One region of the Herminiimonas arsenitoxidans genome, then DNA from elsewhere that is predicted to be linked to it. Evidence: predicted binding sites of a transcription regulator. Region 1 holds the regulator's gene; each other region holds the start of a gene.
The links. The regulator sigma-54, encoded in region 1, starts transcription at its own class of promoters, with help from an activator protein. The targets are predictions, from matches to a motif close to TGGCANGNAANCTGCTTT.
Positions count from the first base shown of each region.

Region 2: a site for sigma-54 is predicted at 1,337-1,354, ahead of urtA (urea ABC transporter substrate-binding protein). Genes of this name have one in related genera too.
Region 3: a site for sigma-54 is predicted at 2,583-2,600, ahead of amt (ammonium transporter). Genes of this name have one in related genera too.
Region 4: a site for sigma-54 is predicted at 1,515-1,532, ahead of BQ6873_RS07820 (arsenate reductase (azurin) small subunit). Genes of this name have one in related genera too.

Region 1 covers NZ_LT671418.1:2,829,410-2,833,698, reverse strand. The annotation lists gene BQ6873_RS13410 (KdsC family phosphatase) at 1-127, shown strand, start outside; gene lptC (LPS export ABC transporter periplasmic protein LptC) at 124-717, shown strand; gene lptA (lipopolysaccharide transport periplasmic protein LptA) at 764-1,318, shown strand; gene lptB (LPS export ABC transporter ATP-binding protein) at 1,320-2,060, shown strand; gene BQ6873_RS13390 (RNA polymerase factor sigma-54) at 2,082-3,551, shown strand; gene hpf (ribosome hibernation-promoting factor, HPF/YfiA family) at 3,655-4,017, shown strand; gene BQ6873_RS13380 (energy transducer TonB) at 4,087-4,289, opposite strand, start outside.
Region 2 covers NZ_LT671418.1:551,460-555,748, forward strand. The annotation lists gene urtA (urea ABC transporter substrate-binding protein) at 26-1,279, opposite strand; gene BQ6873_RS02620 (HD domain-containing protein) at 1,689-2,342, opposite strand; gene BQ6873_RS02625 (DUF3300 domain-containing protein) at 2,586-4,286, opposite strand.
Region 3 covers NZ_LT671418.1:1,812,216-1,816,504, forward strand. The annotation lists gene rplS (50S ribosomal protein L19) at 1-128, opposite strand, end outside; gene trmD (tRNA (guanosine(37)-N1)-methyltransferase TrmD) at 246-992, opposite strand; gene rimM (ribosome maturation factor RimM) at 1,019-1,558, opposite strand; gene rpsP (30S ribosomal protein S16) at 1,586-1,837, opposite strand; gene BQ6873_RS08580 (TM2 domain-containing protein) at 2,083-2,433, shown strand; gene amt (ammonium transporter) at 2,668-4,125, shown strand; gene BQ6873_RS08590 (hypothetical protein) at 4,122-4,289, shown strand, end outside.
Region 4 covers NZ_LT671418.1:1,651,319-1,655,607, reverse strand. The annotation lists gene BQ6873_RS07825 (arsenate reductase (azurin) large subunit) at 1-939, opposite strand, end outside; gene BQ6873_RS07820 (arsenate reductase (azurin) small subunit) at 958-1,479, opposite strand; gene BQ6873_RS07815 (substrate-binding domain-containing protein) at 1,656-2,615, shown strand; gene BQ6873_RS07810 (sensor histidine kinase) at 2,643-4,082, shown strand; gene BQ6873_RS07805 (sigma-54-dependent transcriptional regulator) at 4,075-4,289, shown strand, end outside.

The DNA of each region.
Region 1 (4,289 bases):
AGTACGCTCGCGCGTGCATTACGTCACACAAGCCAGCGGCGGCCGCGGCGCGGCGCGTGAACTGTGCGACTTTATCCTGCGCGCGCAAGGCAACTACGAGGCGGCGCTCGCGCCGTATCTTGCATGAGACGCCCCACCAATAGCGTACGCATCATCGTGCTGCTTGCACTCAGCGCTGCATTAGCGCTGGGCAGCTTTTGGTTAGTAGAAGTCATGCGCAGACAAACCGAAGATACGCTGCCAGCCAAACCGCGTAGCGATCCGGACTTCTATGTCGAGAAATTCAATTTCGTGCAAATGGGCAAAGACGGCGAAGCCCGCTACAACCTGACTGGAAGCGAGATGAAGCATTACCCTCTCGACGATTCCTATCAGATACAAAATCCGATCATGCACAGCTTCAGCAAGGACAAGCCTGCGATGGTCAGCCGTTCGCTGCGCGCAACCCTGCTCAACGCAAACAATGAAGTACACATGTACGATAACGTACTCATAGATCGTCCTGCATCTGCCACTTCACAACATTTTCAACTCAAGACTTCGTATTTGTTATTGCTACCGGACGAAGACATCATGAAAACACCAAAACCGGTAGAGCTAAAACTCGGCACCTCAGTCCTGACTGGCACTGGCATGTTTGCCAATAATGCAACCGGTGAGTTTCGTTTATCCAGTAACGTAAATGGTTTGTATCAGGCAGCAACGCGCCACAATTGAGCGCGCGATTCGACCTTTACTCGACGCATTCTTTTAGAGAATTCTCATGAAACGATTACTATCCGCACTGCTGCTTATCGCTGGCGTCAGCACCGCTCTCGGTTCGTACGCCGAAAAGGCTGATGCGACCAAGCCGACCAACGTCGAAGCCAATCAAATGGAATACGACGACGTCAAGCAGATCAATACCTTCACCGGCAACGTCGTTCTGACGCGCGGCACTATCTTGATGAAGGCCAACAAAATGGTCGTGAAACAAGATCCTGCCGGCTATCAGTTCATCACGCTGTACGCGCCACCTGGTGGCTTGGCAACTTTTCGCCAGAAACGCGATGGCGGTCCGGATCAATGGATAGATGGTCAAGCCGAACGCATCGAGTATGACGACAAGGCCGAGATCATGAAGCTGTTTTCCAAGGCACGCATGCGTCGCCTGGAAAATGGCAAACCGACGGATGAAGTCGAAGGCGAGTTCATTTCCTACGATACCCGCGCTGAATTCTTCACCGTCAATAACACTGCATCCGGCGACAGCAAACAAGGCGCCGGACGCATCAAGGCCGTGATCCAGCCACGCGCCGCTGATACAAAGGCAAAATAAGATGTCGAGCAAGCTGATTGTTAACGGACTGCAAAAAAGCTATGGCGCGCGCCAGGTTGTGCGCGATGTCGCCTTGCAAGTTGAAAGCGGCGAAGTCGTTGGTCTACTCGGCCCGAATGGTGCCGGCAAAACCACATCGTTTTACATGATCGTCGGATTGGTACCATCCGATGCCGGCCGCATTGAACTGGATGGTGTCGACATCTCGCGCCTGCCTATCCACAAACGCGCGCAACTCGGCTTGTCTTATCTGCCGCAGGAAGCATCGGTATTCCGCAAGTTGAGCGTCGAAGACAATATACGCGCAGTACTCGAATTGCAACGCCCCAATGGCAAAGCATTAAACAGCTCGCAAATTGAAGAGCGCCTCGACACACTGCTGGCTGATCTGCAAATTGAAAAGCTGCGCGAAAATCAGGCACTGTCCTTATCAGGTGGCGAACGCCGTCGCGTTGAAATCGCACGTGCACTGGCAACCAATCCACGCTTCGTGCTACTCGACGAACCGTTTGCCGGCGTCGATCCGATCGCCGTGATTGAAATTCAACGTATCGTGCGCTTCCTGAAGGAACGTGGCATCGGCGTACTCATCACTGATCACAATGTGCGCGAAACATTGGGTATCTGTGATCGCGCTTACATCATTAACCAGGGCGCAGTATTGGCCAGTGGACGACCTGACGACATCATTGCCAACGAATCGGTGCGTCGCGTCTACCTGGGCGAACACTTCCGCATGTAAGCGCGGAAGAGAAAAAAGTCTATGAAGCAATCCCTGCAATTACGAGTCTCGCAACATCTGGCCTTAACGCCACAACTACAACAATCGATACGCTTGTTGCAGTTGTCGACTCTTGAATTGCATCAGGAACTGGAACAGATCCTGGCCGACAATCCGATGCTGGAGCGTACCGATGATCCGCTCGATCATGCGATACGCTTGCTGGCTGACGGTGCCATCGGTGCAAACGGCACCACACCGGAAGGCGCCAGCGTCGAAGCCAACGCCCAAACGCCCGAGAGTGAAACAACATTCGACGCACCCGATTTACCAGAAGCTTCCAGCGCTGAAAGCGAATGGAGCTTTGACGATGTCGCACGCACATCGAAGGCACCGGAAGATGACGACGCCCGTCCGCAACTGGAAGCGCACGAGACCACACTGCGCGAACACTTGCTGGAACAGATGCGCGTCACCGTACGCGAACGACGCGACCGCGCCTTGCTTGAACTCATCATCGATGCACTGAACGACAACGGCTATCTGGAAGAAGAGCTGGAAGAAATTCACGCACGCCTGCCAGAAGAACTAGAGATCGAACTGGAAGAATTGCAGATCGCCTTGAATCTGCTGCAAAGCTTCGATCCAGCCGGCGTCGGTGCGCGCAATGCTTCTGAATGTCTTGCATTGCAAATCAAGCGCTTCCCGAAAGTGGCGATGGTGACGCGCCGCATGGCACTCGCCATTGTGGAAAATCATCTCCCCCTATTTGCGCAACGCGACTTCAACAAGCTGCGCAAGGCACTCGATTGCGACGATGAAGATCTGCGCGAAGCACAAGTCATCATCAAGCAATGCAATCCGCACCCAGGTTCGATCTTCGCCACCGATACATCGGATTATGTGGTGCCGGACGTCATCGTCAAACGCACGCGCAATGGCTGGCAAGTCATGCTCAATCACGACGTCATGCCGCGCCTGCGCGTTAATAGCATGTATGCCAACATTTTGAAGCAAAGCAAGGGCGAAGGATCGCTTGGTTCCCAGCTGCAAGAGGCTAAATGGCTAATCAAAAACATGCGCCAGCGCTTCGACACCATCCTTCGTGTCGCACAGGCAATTGTAGAGCGGCAAAAAAACTTTTTTTCACATGGTGCAGTTGCCATGCGACCGCTTGTTTTACGTGAAATAGCTGATACACTGGGTTTACACGAGAGTACTATTTCACGTGTAACCACCCAGAAGTACATGCTCACCCCACACGGGATGTTCGAATTGAAATATTTTTTCGGCAGCCATGTCGCAACAGAAGCTGGTGGCGAAGCGTCATCAACTGCGATACGGGCACTGATCAAACAATTGATAGGAGCCGAAGACCCGAAAATTCCATTCTCTGATAGCAAGATTGCCGACATGCTGGCAGAACAAGGCATGGTGGTAGCAAGACGGACCGTCGCAAAATATCGTGAAGCCTTGAAGATTCCACCGGTCAATCTGCGCAAGTCGTTGTAGATATCGTCCTGAGTAGTTTTTTGTTGTTATACGTTGCTGTGTTCAGCGTAGTCAGATAACAAGACGCGCCCGAACCTCCAGTGATCTGCCATAGGAGCACTGTATGAATCTCACAATCAGTGGACATCACCTCGAATTAACCCCCGCCATCCGCGAATATGTACAAGGTAAATTGGAGCGCATCAAACGTCATTTTGATCACGTTATCGATATCGCAGTCATCCTGACTGTAGACAATCTTCCCGAAAAAGAAAAACGCCAAAAAGCAGAAATAAACTTGCGCGTGAGAGGCAAGGATCTGCATGCGGAAAGCATCGCAGATAATTTATACGCTGCCATCGATACGCTGATCGACAAACTCGATCGCCAAGTGATCAAATATAAAACCAAGCAACAAGACCATCAACACGAAGCGATCAAACGATTGCCGGATGAGTCCGATGTTGTTGCACCCTCAGGTGCATAGATAGACCGAGCAAATCGGTCAGATGAAATGAAGGGCGCAGTTTGCGCCCTTTTTTACGTACATCGTCGACTATTTGATACTTTCTAATATCGGTTTATCTGCGCCTTCCAATATGACTTCAATTTTCAATTGGCTTTTGACAGGGACCTCATTAATTTTCCCAGGTGAAAATTTGATTTTGGCAAACGCATCACGTACTAAATCTTGAGTTTGAGCGGAGAGGACAGAATTTTCTATAGCAACCTGATCAATATCGCCGTACTCATTTATCA
Region 2 (4,289 bases), 2.3 Mb from region 1:
GTTGCTCTGCAACCGTTGGCGTCGATTACAACTTTTGCTTGGACTCGTTACCTGGAATGTATGGGCTCCAAGGTTGCGCACGGATGGTGGTTTTGGTTTTATTCACTACGTTGAACTGACCATCAGCCTTGATCTCGCCGATCATCACTGGTTTGTGCAAGTGGTGATTGGTTTTGTCCATTTCCAGTGTGTAGCCGGATGGTGCCTTGAAGGTTTGGCCAGCCATTGCTGCGATCACTTTGTCGGTATCGGTGGACTTGGCTTTTTCTACTGCTTGCTTCCACATATAGAGGCCGACGTAGGTTGCTTCCATCGGATCGTTGGTCACTACCGTGTTTGCGTTAGGCAGTTTTTTCGCTACTGCATAGGCTTTCCATTTTTTGATGAAGGCTGCATTGACTGGATTCTTCACCGATTCAAAGTAGTTCCATGCTGCCAGATGGCCGACCAGTGGTTTGGTATCGACGCCGCGCAATTCTTCTTCACCGACCGAGAATGCAACGACAGGAACGTCGGTCGCTTTCAAGCCTGCATTACCCAATTCCTTGTAGAAAGGCACGTTGGAGTCGCCATTGATGGTGGAGATGACCGCTGTCTTGCCGCCTGCTGCGAACTTCTTGATGTTGGCGACGATGGTTTGGTAATCGGAGTGGCCGAACGGTGTGTAGACCTCATCGATATCGGCATCCTTCACACCTTTGCTATGCAGGAAGGAACGTAGAATCTTGTTGGTAGTGCGTGGGTAGACATAGTCAGTACCGAGCAGGACGAAGCGCTTGGCGCCGCCGCCTTCTTTCGACATCAGGTATTCGGTAGCGGGGATGGCTTGCTGATTAGGTGCTGCGCCGGTGTAGAAGACGTTTTTCTCGAGTTCTTCACCTTCGTATTGAACTGGGTAGAACAGCAGGCTGTTGAGTTCCTTGAAGACTGGCAGTACAGATTTGCGTGAAACCGAAGTCCAGCAACCGAAGACGACGGATACCTTGTCTTGCGAGATCAACTGTCGTGCTTTTTCCGCGAACAAAGGCCAGTTGGATGCTGGATCAACGATGACAGCTTCCAGCTTCTTGCCCATGACGCCGCCATTGGCATTGATTTCATCGATCGTCATCAGCGCCACGTCTTTCAACGAGGTTTCGGAGATGGCCATGGTGCCGGAGAGCGAATGCAGGATGCCGACCTTGATAGTGTCAGCGGCAAAAGCGGTGGGAAGCCAGGAAGAAGCTGCTAGTGTGAACGCGCCAAGTGCTGTTGCTTTTAGGATAGTGCGACGTGACATGAAGTGCTCCTACAGTGAAAGGAAGAATCAATGAGAGTAACGAACCGCCTTGTTGCTTTAGCAGAATGCATGCCAATTGCCGGGAGCAGCAAAGATGCCGGTTAGCCCTGATTTACAAGATTTGGAGCAAGCGACATGCATTGCACGCACCGTTTAGGTGATGATCAATGTGGCAATGGTGCGGGTAAAATAAATGCGCCCTTAAATGGGGCGCATATTTGGGCGTACGTATGCAGGGGTGCTTTTTAGAGAGGGAAATTGATGTGCGTTAACTTTTTGTGAAATTTTGGACAAGAATTTGCACCGTTGCAGATAGACACAGCAACCGCATAATCAATGCCAGCAACGCATCAGGCGTCAAAGTGGTGCGTGTAATAAAGCCTTATCTATCTGCCATATCGATGCTGGATCACGTATTCTGCGTGCCCCATTCGGCAATGAAGGTATCGCGGAAGTCATATATCCATTCCAATCGTTGTTCACCCAATTTGCGACCGGCATCGGTTTGCATGCTGGCAGGAAGTTTGGCCAGCTTGACTTCGATGTGATCCAGCGCATAACGCCTGTCATCCAGTTCGCGTCGAGATCCAATCGGATCATCAGAATGCGCAAGCTCGCTACCCATGCGACCAGCGATGTAAAACAGTCGCGCCAATCCAACTGCACCCAAGGCATCGAGCCTGTCGGCATCCTGCACGATGCGCGCTTCTATCGTGAGTGGTGTGATGTTGGCAGAAAAACTGTGCGCTTCAATGGCGTGCGCAAGAGGTGCCAATTTATCCGATGGGAAATTCATCGCCTCCAATTGACGGCAGGCGAGTTGCGCGGCTTGTCGTGATGCCAGATGGCGATCAGGATCATTCTTGGCCAGATTAACTAAATCATGCAGATAGCACGCCGCTTGTACGACGAGCGCATCTGCTTCCGGATGGTCGGTCAGCAGCGTTTGTGCGGTTTGCCAGACTCTGTGCAAATGATTGATGTCATGCGCGCCGTCGTTCCCGGCGGCTTCTGTGGCTAGCGTAATAAAACGCTGCTGCCATGTATGGGATGCGAGATTCATATTGTGTAGTTGTCGTGATGGCTGAGTGCGGATACGAGAGGCTTCTTTTGTATCGACTCTGAAAGCTGATGGCTAAGCATGATACCAGCAGCATCACACTGTATTGGAGAGTATTGGCCAGCTTGCGATACGCAAGTGTTAGCGGCATTTACTTGCGGAGAAATTGACTGTTGAGTGCAAGACTGAATTGGAAACGAACTAAAAAATCAGACGGCGGGTGCCGTCTGATTTGGTCCAAGTACTTTAGCGTTCTTTTCGCTCTTCTTGTTTAGCAGGATGCGGGCGTTCTTGCGCATGCTGTTGAGTCTGTGGATGGGGCTGTTGAGCTTGTGGATGTGGTGCCTGCATATGCTGCGGCTGCGGTTGTGGACGTGATTGTTCTGGACGTGGTTGTTGCTGTGCAGAGTGTTGCTGCACTTGTGGATGAAATTGTTGCTGCTGTTGCTGTTGCTGTTGCATTTGCGGTCTGACCTGCGGTTCAGGGTTAGAGCGCACAGCTCTGTTTTCTCTCTCCATATGTTGCTGTTGGTGCATCTCGTTTTGTTGACCACCAGTCGAACGCAGCGTATTTGGCGAAGGCGCCGTATGCACAGGATTTTGCTGTCTGTTCTCTGTACTCAAGGTATGTTGCTGTCCGTTTGAATGCTGGAACCCAGTGGAATTCAGGCGTTGTCCGGTTTCGGACTGAGGACGTTCAACGCCGCGATTATTGGCATGCGGTGGCACATCTCGCGTTTGTGCTGAATGTAGCGTGTTTGTATTGTGCTGCGGGCCAGGTCCAGTCTGTGCTGGACGTGCACCTTGATGTGTATCAGCAGCATTGAAGTGCGGCATGGTCATGGGGCCGTTTTGCGGTTGCGTATGCGTGCCAAAGTTTTGCGGATGAACATTCTGTGCACCACCGCTGAAGTTAGGACGACTTGCATTATTGTTGACTGCAGGAACATTGTTGTTCGGTCCACCAAAGTTGTTGGTGATGTGTGAAGAATTATTGTTGCGGTTAATGATGGTCGTCGATTTCGTTATATAGGTCGAATTGTTATAGGTCACAGCGGGGCGATTCCAGCCATTGCCACCACCATAATCCGGACCGGAACCAGGGCCGCGACCGCCCCAGTTCATGCCCCAGGAATGCCAGCCCCAGCCATCATGATGGCTGATGGCATTGCCAACCAGGATGCCAATGCCGAAGGAGATGATGCCGGTCGTGATCAAGTTGCCGGAGCTGTAGCCAGGGTTGTACGCGTAACTTGGATAAACAGGAATCGGCGCGCCATAGACAACCGCAGGATTGTAATGAGGCACATAGACCATATCCGGTTGCGCTGATTCAATCACGATGGTTTGCGATGGTGGCGCTATGACCGAATAGCCTGATTCATCCGCGTAGCCAGGCGGTGGTGCTGGACGCGGGTTGGATGTCACGCGCATTTGCTGAGAATTTTTAAGATTACCGGCTTGTTGCGCACGCAAGCGCATAGTCTGTATGGCGTTCATCACATCGTTAGGATCGTTGGCATAGGCTTCGCCAAGCGCTGTCGTCCATTGGATGTTATTTGCCATCTGCGCGAGTACGGCAGGGAAGGCGGTCAATGATTTGACGCTGACGTCCCAAGGTTGCAGATTTGCCGCATTTTGCAATGCGTCACCTTTCAATGTTGGGTTTTGCCCTAGCCATTGATTGGCTGCGGTAATTTGATCAGGATAGGTCGCGCCGGCCAAAACTTGTGCAACCAGTTTGTCAGGAAACAATGCTATCGGTGCGACCATCTGCGATAACTGATCAGCAGTTGGTGGTGTGTAAGGCGCTGGTGTGGGTGTCGGCGTAGTAGCAACGGGAGGTGTTGCCGGAGTTTCTGCTTTGTTGCAGCCTGCAAGAGCAAGCAGACTAATAACCAGTGATGAGGCTACCAAAGTGGAGAAGTTGTTGTTATTCGCTTTCATGTT
Region 3 (4,289 bases), 1.0 Mb from region 1:
TGAGCACGTTTGCGCGTACCTTCAACTACGTTAACGTTGACGATCACTGTATCGCCAGGAGCGAAGTCAGGGATGTTTTTTGCCAGGCGAGCAATTTCTTCTTGCTCTAATGTTTGGATCAAATCCATTTTTATTACTCCAATAACCATCTTGCCGGCGCCAAGATACTGATTGCCCGGTAGAGGATGGGGTTAACACATTGCAGGGATTGCACTGCTTCCCTGCTCTACACAACAAACTGCCTATTACAAACTGCTTAAAAACTTTTCATCGGTCCGCGTCAGCAATCCTGCGGCGCGTGCCTTGATAATCATATCCGGACGCTTCTTTGCAGTTGCTTCCAGTGCACGTTCACGACGCCATTTTTCGATCTCGACATGATGGCCACCCATCAACACTGCCGGTACCGCTGTGCCTTCGTAAACTTCAGGTCGCGTGTAATGCGGACAATCAAGCAAGCCATTCACAAAGCTGTCTTCAACTGCCGATGCATCATCATGCAAAACACCGGGCAATTGCCGAATTACCGCATCCATCAATGCCATCGCCGGGATCTCACCGCCTGACAGGACGAAATCGCCGAGGCTGATTTCTTCATCGACGCAGCTATCCAGAAAGCGCTGGTCTACTGCTTCATAACGTCCGCACAACAAAACCAAACCTGGCTCTGTCGTCAGTTGCATCACGCGTTCATGTGTCAATGCCTTGCCTTGCGGCGACAAATACACAACACGGGGTGCAACCAAACCTTGTTCTGTCTGCCTTGCCTTGGCTGCTTGTACAGCAGCCTCCAGCGGCTTAACCATCATCACCATGCCAGGACCGCCACCATAGGGACGATCATCAACGGTACGATGCTTATCGCTGGTGAAATCGCGCGGATTCCACAAAGACAATGCACATTTCTTTTGCTCAAACGCGCGTCGTGTAATACCCGACTGCGTAAGTGCTGTGAACATTTCAGGGAACAGCGTGACGACATCAAATTGCATCTCGCACACTCCTCAAAACGAAGCGACTAATAATCTAGTCCCCAGTCCACCGTAATTTTTTTTGCTGTTCGATCAACCGTGATGACAAACTGCTCAACGAACGGGATCAGCAACTCTTGCGGCGCAGCTTTGGCATCAGTAACTTCAGTCGACTGTGGTACGGCCACACGCAAAATAGGATGCGCGCCGTTGTCCATCATGTCGCTGACCTGACCCAGATGTACGCCCTGCAGATTCTCGACTTCCAGGCCGATCAAATCGACCCAGTAAAATTCATTGTCGGACAGAGCCGGGAAATGACTGCGCGGGATCTGCACGGCTGCACCTTTCAGCGCCTCCGCGGCATCTCGCCCGGCCACACCCATCAACTGCGCGACTACATCGCCAGAATGAATCTTGGATTGCATCATCGCCACGTCATGGAATTCAGGCTTATCCAGCCACCATGTCTTGGCATTCAACAATGCATCCGCATCGGCTGAATAGGGTCTGACCCGCACCCAGCCATTCAATCCATACGCACCAGAGATGTAACCAACCAGCACCAAATCTTCAGGAACTTTCATTCCCGATGCCGTTTGATTCGACAAAACTTAAGCTGCTGCTTTGCCAGCTTGCGCTACCAAACGAGCAACTGTCGGCGACAATTGTGCGCCAACGCCTTGCCAGTAGGCCAGACGGTCTTGCACAATGCGAACGCTTTCTTCAGCGCCCGATGCTACCGGGTTGTAAAAACCGATGCGTTCAATGAAGCGACCATCGCGGCGATTGCGCGAATCTGTAGCAACAATGTTAAAGAAAGGGCGCTTTTTTGCACCACCACGAGCTAAACGAATAACGACCATAATATTTCCAAAAAGTGTCTGAACACGGAAAAAGCCGCAAATTATAGCCCAAGTAGCGCCGCACCTGCAACCTCATTCACCAGCTTTGGCAACAGCAATGCGACAAATCACGCAAGATTGTCGTTTTCAGGGCGAATACAGGTAATTGCAACGATGGCGGAGTCTGCCCTTACAATACTCAGCGCATGACAAAAAGCCCGTCCGCAGCCAATAAAAGCCTCTTTTTACCTACCAATAGACGCAATATGCCCACTCAACACAAGAATAAAACCCTCAGCACTTTCCTTGCGGCAATATTTGGCGGACTAGGACTCCATCGCTTTTATCTTTATGGCAAGAAAGACATTTGGGCCTGGGTACATCTATTGGGATTACCACTATCCATTTTTGCCGGTTTTATCGGCGCTTTGGTCATCGGCCTGACACCGGATGAGAAATGGGACGCACAACACAATATGCATTCCGGTCGCGCATCCAATTCAGGCTGGATCAACATTCTGCTAGTCGTCGTCACTTTTGCCCTGGGCTCAACCGCATTGATCGCCACCATCGCCCGTGGATTCGATCTATATCTGACTGGTGGCGCACTCGGTTAACACCGCTACACCCCGTCCCTCGCACCGCCGCCCCACGGCAGTGCAAGAGTCTCACCACGATGTGCAGCACTAGTGCGCACTCACCTCCGTATGCATTCAGTTAACTGAGTCACCTGCCCGTTCTGGGCTCCCTCACTTGAATTTCCTCATGGCACACATAGTGCTTTTATGAAACCTGCGCGTGGCATCGCCACGCTGCTTAATAATTCAAGTCATCAGGGGAGTTTCATGACTATGCGTTCTGCATCCGCTACGCTGGCGTTAGCCGTTCTGGTTTCCGGCTTGCTCTTCAATACTGCTTCGGCACAATCTTCGCCATCGGAAGCAAGTTCTCCCGCCGCCACAAGCGAAAGCCCTCCCCAAGAAGCACAACAAGCAGCGCCGCTCACGATGCCGATGATAGTCGAACCTGCTTCGACTACTGCGCCAGAACCGACTGCAGCAGAACCACTCAGCAAACCCACTCTGGTCGATGCCTCCAAAATCAGCGCCGGCGACACCGCATGGGTCTTGGCTGCGACTGCACTGGTCTTGCTAATGACGATACCCGGCCTAGCCTTGTTTTACGCCGGCATGGTGCGCAAGAAAAATGTATTGGCGACGATGGCGCACAGCTTTGTCATCACTTGCCTGATCACCGTCATCTGGGTCGTCATCGGTTACAGCCTGGCATTCACGCCCGGCTCGCCTTATATCGGTGGACTGGATCGTGTGCTGTTGCACGGCATGGAGTTCATGAAGGAAGCTGGCAAGGTCACTGTCAGTGAAATCGCACCGACCATTCCGGAAAGCGTCTTCATCATGTTTCAGATGACGTTCGCCATCATTACGCCGGCGCTGATTACCGGCGCCTTTGCCGAACGCATGAAGTTCTCTGCCTTGCTGATGTTCATCACATTGTGGTCGATTTTTGTCTACGCACCAGTCGCGCACTGGGTATGGGAACCGGGCGGCTGGCTGGCTGCACGCGGCATACTTGATTTTGCTGGCGGCACCGTGGTGCATATCAATGCGGGTGTCTCCGGCCTGGTTGCCGCCGTCATCATCGGCCCGCGCCTGGGCTTTGGTAAAGAACCGATGCCGCCACACAATCTTGTCCTGACCGTGATCGGCGCCTGCATGCTGTGGGTAGGCTGGTTCGGCTTTAACGCCGGCTCCGCAGTTGCCGCAGATGGACGTGCCGGTATGGCTATGTTGGTCACGCAAATCGCGACCGCTGTCGGTGCACTGTCGTGGATGTTTATCGAATGGATACGACGCGGCAAGCCATCAGTACTTGGCCTGGTGTCGGGCGCAGTATCGGGCCTGGTCGCCATCACACCGGCATCTGGCTTTGTCGACGTTACCGGCGCACTGGTCATAGGTGCAGCCGCTGGCCTCGCCTGCTACTGGGGTGCGACCACGCTCAAATCAAAACTCGGTTACGACGACTCACTCGATGTATTCGGCGTACATGCCATCGGTGGCATAGTCGGCGCACTGCTGACCGGCGTATTCGCAGTACAAAGCATAGGCGGTGCACAAAGCAGCTTTGGCAATCAGGCATTCGGCGTCATCGTGACCGTGGTTTTCTCGGCCGTTATGACCGCACTTATTCTCGGCATCGTCAGCGCACTGGTAGGCTTACGCGTCACGCCGGAAGCTGAAATAGAAGGACTGGATCTGGAACAACATGGTGAGCACGTGCTATGACGGATGAACATCACTCACGTGCCGAACTGGAAACGCATGCCTTTGCCCTGATGGGCAGATTGCATGTGAATCTGCGGCGACAAAGCGGCCGGGTTATCGATATCGAATACATGCGTATCGATCCGGCTTATTGTCGCTATCTGTTGAAAATGGCGTCTCTTTCA
Region 4 (4,289 bases), 1.2 Mb from region 1:
AAGGCCATTGAAAAGTGCGACATCGGTTCCGGGATTGATATCGAGATGCAGTACTCGATCTTTTGCAGTTTGCTCGGCAATCGCGATCGAAGTAGTCCGTCGAGGATCGACAAAAATCATACGTCCAGGACCAACAGGCTCTCCTGCAAACCATTGTTTCTTTTTCTCTTCTGTAGAGCCGTTCAGATTCGGCAGCCAATGATTCAGGAAATAGTTGGTTTGCGTTTCGTAGGGGTTGTTTCCGATCGACCAAATAACGTCGGCTACTTGCGCGTCTTCATAGCTGTTATTCAATTCGCCAATGCCCATTTCACGCGTTGCATGGCACTCGGAATTGTAGGCGGGTCGATTATGGATGCGGACAGTTGGAGTCTGAATAGCACTAAACATCAACTTGCCTGAACCCCAAGTGTTTTCAAAGCCACCACCTGCACCACCATGATCGAATGTCGCAAACATGATGTCGCGTACATTTCCCTGATCAAGAATCTTCTTGGTAAGTCCCGCGTAGATGGCCATTGCATGGTCCCACGACGTGTCAAGCCATTGATCACCAGCATAAAAACGCGGGTACATCAACCGGTCCGCGGTGATGCCATCGGCTGCATACATATATCCAGCCATTTTTCCGCCTCGGGTAGAGCTTAGTCCTTGATTCACTACGCACTCTTTATCAGGAATGATCATGATATTGGAGCGCTTGCCATTTTTCGCTGTAATGACATTGGTCATCGCCGGTGTTAGCGTGGTCGCAAAAGGCGGTAACTGTTTTGTGAAATCTAAGCCAAGTGCATTTTGGTTTGCGGCACGGCCACCTTCTTTGTTTTCATCCCACTTATAGACATGGTATCCACAACCGACAATGCAGAAATGACAGGTCATATTTGTCTTCTGCGCGTTGACGGGAGGTAAAGCCACGCGGTCTCGATTTTTACTCATGATAATGATCTCCCTATTTCACAGAATGTTGGATTGACGGCCATAAATCAGGCCGGTCACGCCAATTGCGGTGACGGTGTCATTCGCAGCGTTGTAGCTAAGTTGAATTTGAGGAAGATTTTCGGTTGCTTGCCCACACACCATCTGTCCATGGTTATCAGGATCGAAGATTGAGAAATGACATGGACACTTGAATGTCTTAGCGCTAGTGTCATAAGAGACAGGGCATCCCATATGAGTACATAAAATGCTATGCGCAACAATGTCGTTATTTGGGCCCACGCCACCAGGTGTTGGCTGGCCCATTTTGATAGCTACGCAAGGTGACGATGCATCTGGATAATTAAAACTGACTGGAGCATCTACCTTCAGTCCCTTTGCTTTAGCGACAACTGCAGTTGGATAAGGCAAGGTTGTCGCACCGACGTTTAGTTTAGCAGGAGCCGCGTTTGCATTTCCACTCACGAGCCCCGCACCAGCAACCGCTGCTGACGATCCTGCAATTTTCAAGAAATTGCGCCGACTAGTTTGATGTTCCATGAATCATGTCTCCGTTTTTATAATGTGGACATGTATTCGCAAGCACCATGCCAACTGACTTAACGAGCTAAGTGTTTGATTTAATTTGTTTGGTGCGGTGCATGAAAATTTGCGGCGTTACGATATGGTTACGTCGCGTTCCTATTTGGTAACACGACTGTAGCCAAAGGCTATTCATGGAGATAGTTTTCTCTCCCGATAATAATCGCGCGACGAAATTCATAGGCTATAGTATGTTTCCCAAGTTGCTTGTGTCTGGATTTCGTAACGTGAGTGCCTATACCCTTCGGTTGCAACGTCGACGCGTGCTTACAGGAATAGCTGGGCTCGTTACTGTTAGTTTAGTTACTCCAGTTAACGCAGCTCAGCCTATAAGAATTGGGTTAACTCCAGTATTCCTAGATGAACGCTCTGGATTTTTGGCGCGTTTTCGTGATCACTTAGAAAGCGTGTTGGGAAGACCAGTAGTATTTGTGCAGCGACGCAGCTACGCCGATATCGTGGAGCAATTACTTAATGGACGCCTTGCAGCGGCATGGCTCTGTGGTTACCCATTCGTTCGTTACCGGGCACAGATGCAACTGATCGCAGTACCCGTTTATGAGGGAACACCGACCTATCATGCCTACATAATTACCGGACCTACTTCTAAGGGAATCAAAAAATTTGCAGACTTGAAAAGTAAGGTCTTCGCATATTCCGACCCCTTGTCTAACTCCGGATTTTTATATGCACAGGATTGCTTGAATGATCTTGGGCAACGTGACAGCACATTCTTCAGGAAATCATTTTTTGCGTTTGGCCATCAAAATGTAATTACCGCAGTGTCATCTGGATTAGCTGATGCCGGCGCCGTAGACGGGTACGTGTGGGATAGCGTAAATGAACTCACACCTGAGGCCACAATCAACACGCGCATTCTCAAAAAATCTGAGATGTTTGGCTTTCCACCGTTCGTATGTACCAAAAATATCGACCCTGTCGTACTGACAAGTTTGCGTGGCGCGTTGATAGAAATGAATCAAACTGAGGCAGGCAGGCAGCTCCTGGCGGAGCTTCGATTGGACAAATTTATTTCAGGTCGACCTGCGATGTTCGATGGCATTGCCGCCATGATGAAGCGCGTAGGTCGCTAGCAAGCTGCAACTAAAACGAGTATAGCCATGCGACTGGATCAATTTTCTTATTTAATTAAGGTTCCGCTCGCGCTATGCGTTGTGAGTGTGGCGTCCGCGTTTGGCATCTTTATGGTGACCTATTATTTGCTCGCGTCTTATATAGGAGCTGAATCCATGACGCGGGTACAGCAAATTTCTAGCACCCTAGCAACCTCAGCGCGCGGTGCGATTGGACGCGAAGAAATATGGGACATCTACCAACAAATCAACGCAGCCGTTGCCCAGGATTCAAGTACCGAAATCGTAGTTATCAGCAAAGATAACATTCCATTAGTTGCCTCGGACCCTATCAAATATCCTGTTTCCGGATCCAGAGATCATTTACCGTCCTCTCTACTTCTATTGTCAGAACAAGCAAGACGAGAGGGACTAAGCCATCGTATCTTTTCGCTTGGTGGTCACGATGATGAAATGGTCTATGGTGCTGCAACAATGGCAGTGTCAGAAGATGGTGATCCACTCGCGACAGTTGTTGTCTATTCGCGGAAGGATGCCACTCTTCCCAAATTACGTGATTTGTTGTTTAGAGTGCTAGGTTATGGAACGCTCGCGCTAGCATTTGTCATTCCGTTTGGGTGGTGGTTGGGGCGTAAATTAGTCAGTCCACTTAATCGTTTGCGAACGGCTATGGCTACGATTGAAGAAAACGATAGTTTGAGTCGTAACAGCATGAAGTTAGACGGAGCTGGTACTGATGAAATTAGTCAATTAACTAAACAGTTTATTTCGATGCATGCCGAATTGCATCGCTCACGCGATCTGGAAATGCAGATGCAAATTGCAGAGCGAATGGCAATGGCAGGAAAACTTGCTTCCAGTCTTGCACATGAAGTCAACAATCCTTTAGGGGGGATGCTAAATGCAATCAGTAACTTGCGTCTGAGAGGCATAAGTGATCCATTCGTTGAGAAAACTGCCAACCTACTAGAGCGCGGACTGCAGCAAATACAAGATTCGATTTCGGCATTAATGTCCCAAGCACGCAGAGAGCACACCGTATTGACCTGGAAAGATTTTGATGATTTACAAACGCTGTCTGAACCAATCGCCTTAAAGCGTGATATCGATGTTGTCTGGCAGATAGTTGATGATCAAAGCGAATTAGGACTGCGCTCTGTACCGGTCCGGCAAATCGTATTGAACCTCGTACTCAATGCAATCAATGCCGCGTTAGTTCGGGTCGAAGTTCAAGTAAAGGTAGTCGAACGGGCACTGTTCGTTCGAGTCAAGAACGATGGTGGCCCATTTTCGGCAACTGAGGAATCTGCTCCGACACCCGATCAGCATGGGCGCATCGGTTTAGGTCTGTGGGTATGTTTTCGTTTAACTCGCCAAATTGGAGGTGCACTTAAGATTGAACCGACTATTAATGGCCGAGGGACCGTAGCAACTTTTATTGCACCGTTGGAGGCATCACATGACTAGCGTATTGCTGGTGGAAGACGACGCCATTATGGGCGAATCAATTTGTGACCGGTTTGCGATCGAGAACATTGATTACGAGTGGGTTCAGTCTGCCGTTGCCGCATTAAGTCGCATGAAACAACGAAAGTTCGACTGCTTAGTATCCGATATCCGCTTACCGGATCTAAGTGGTGAAATGATGTTTGAACGTGCGCGCGGAAATGGCAA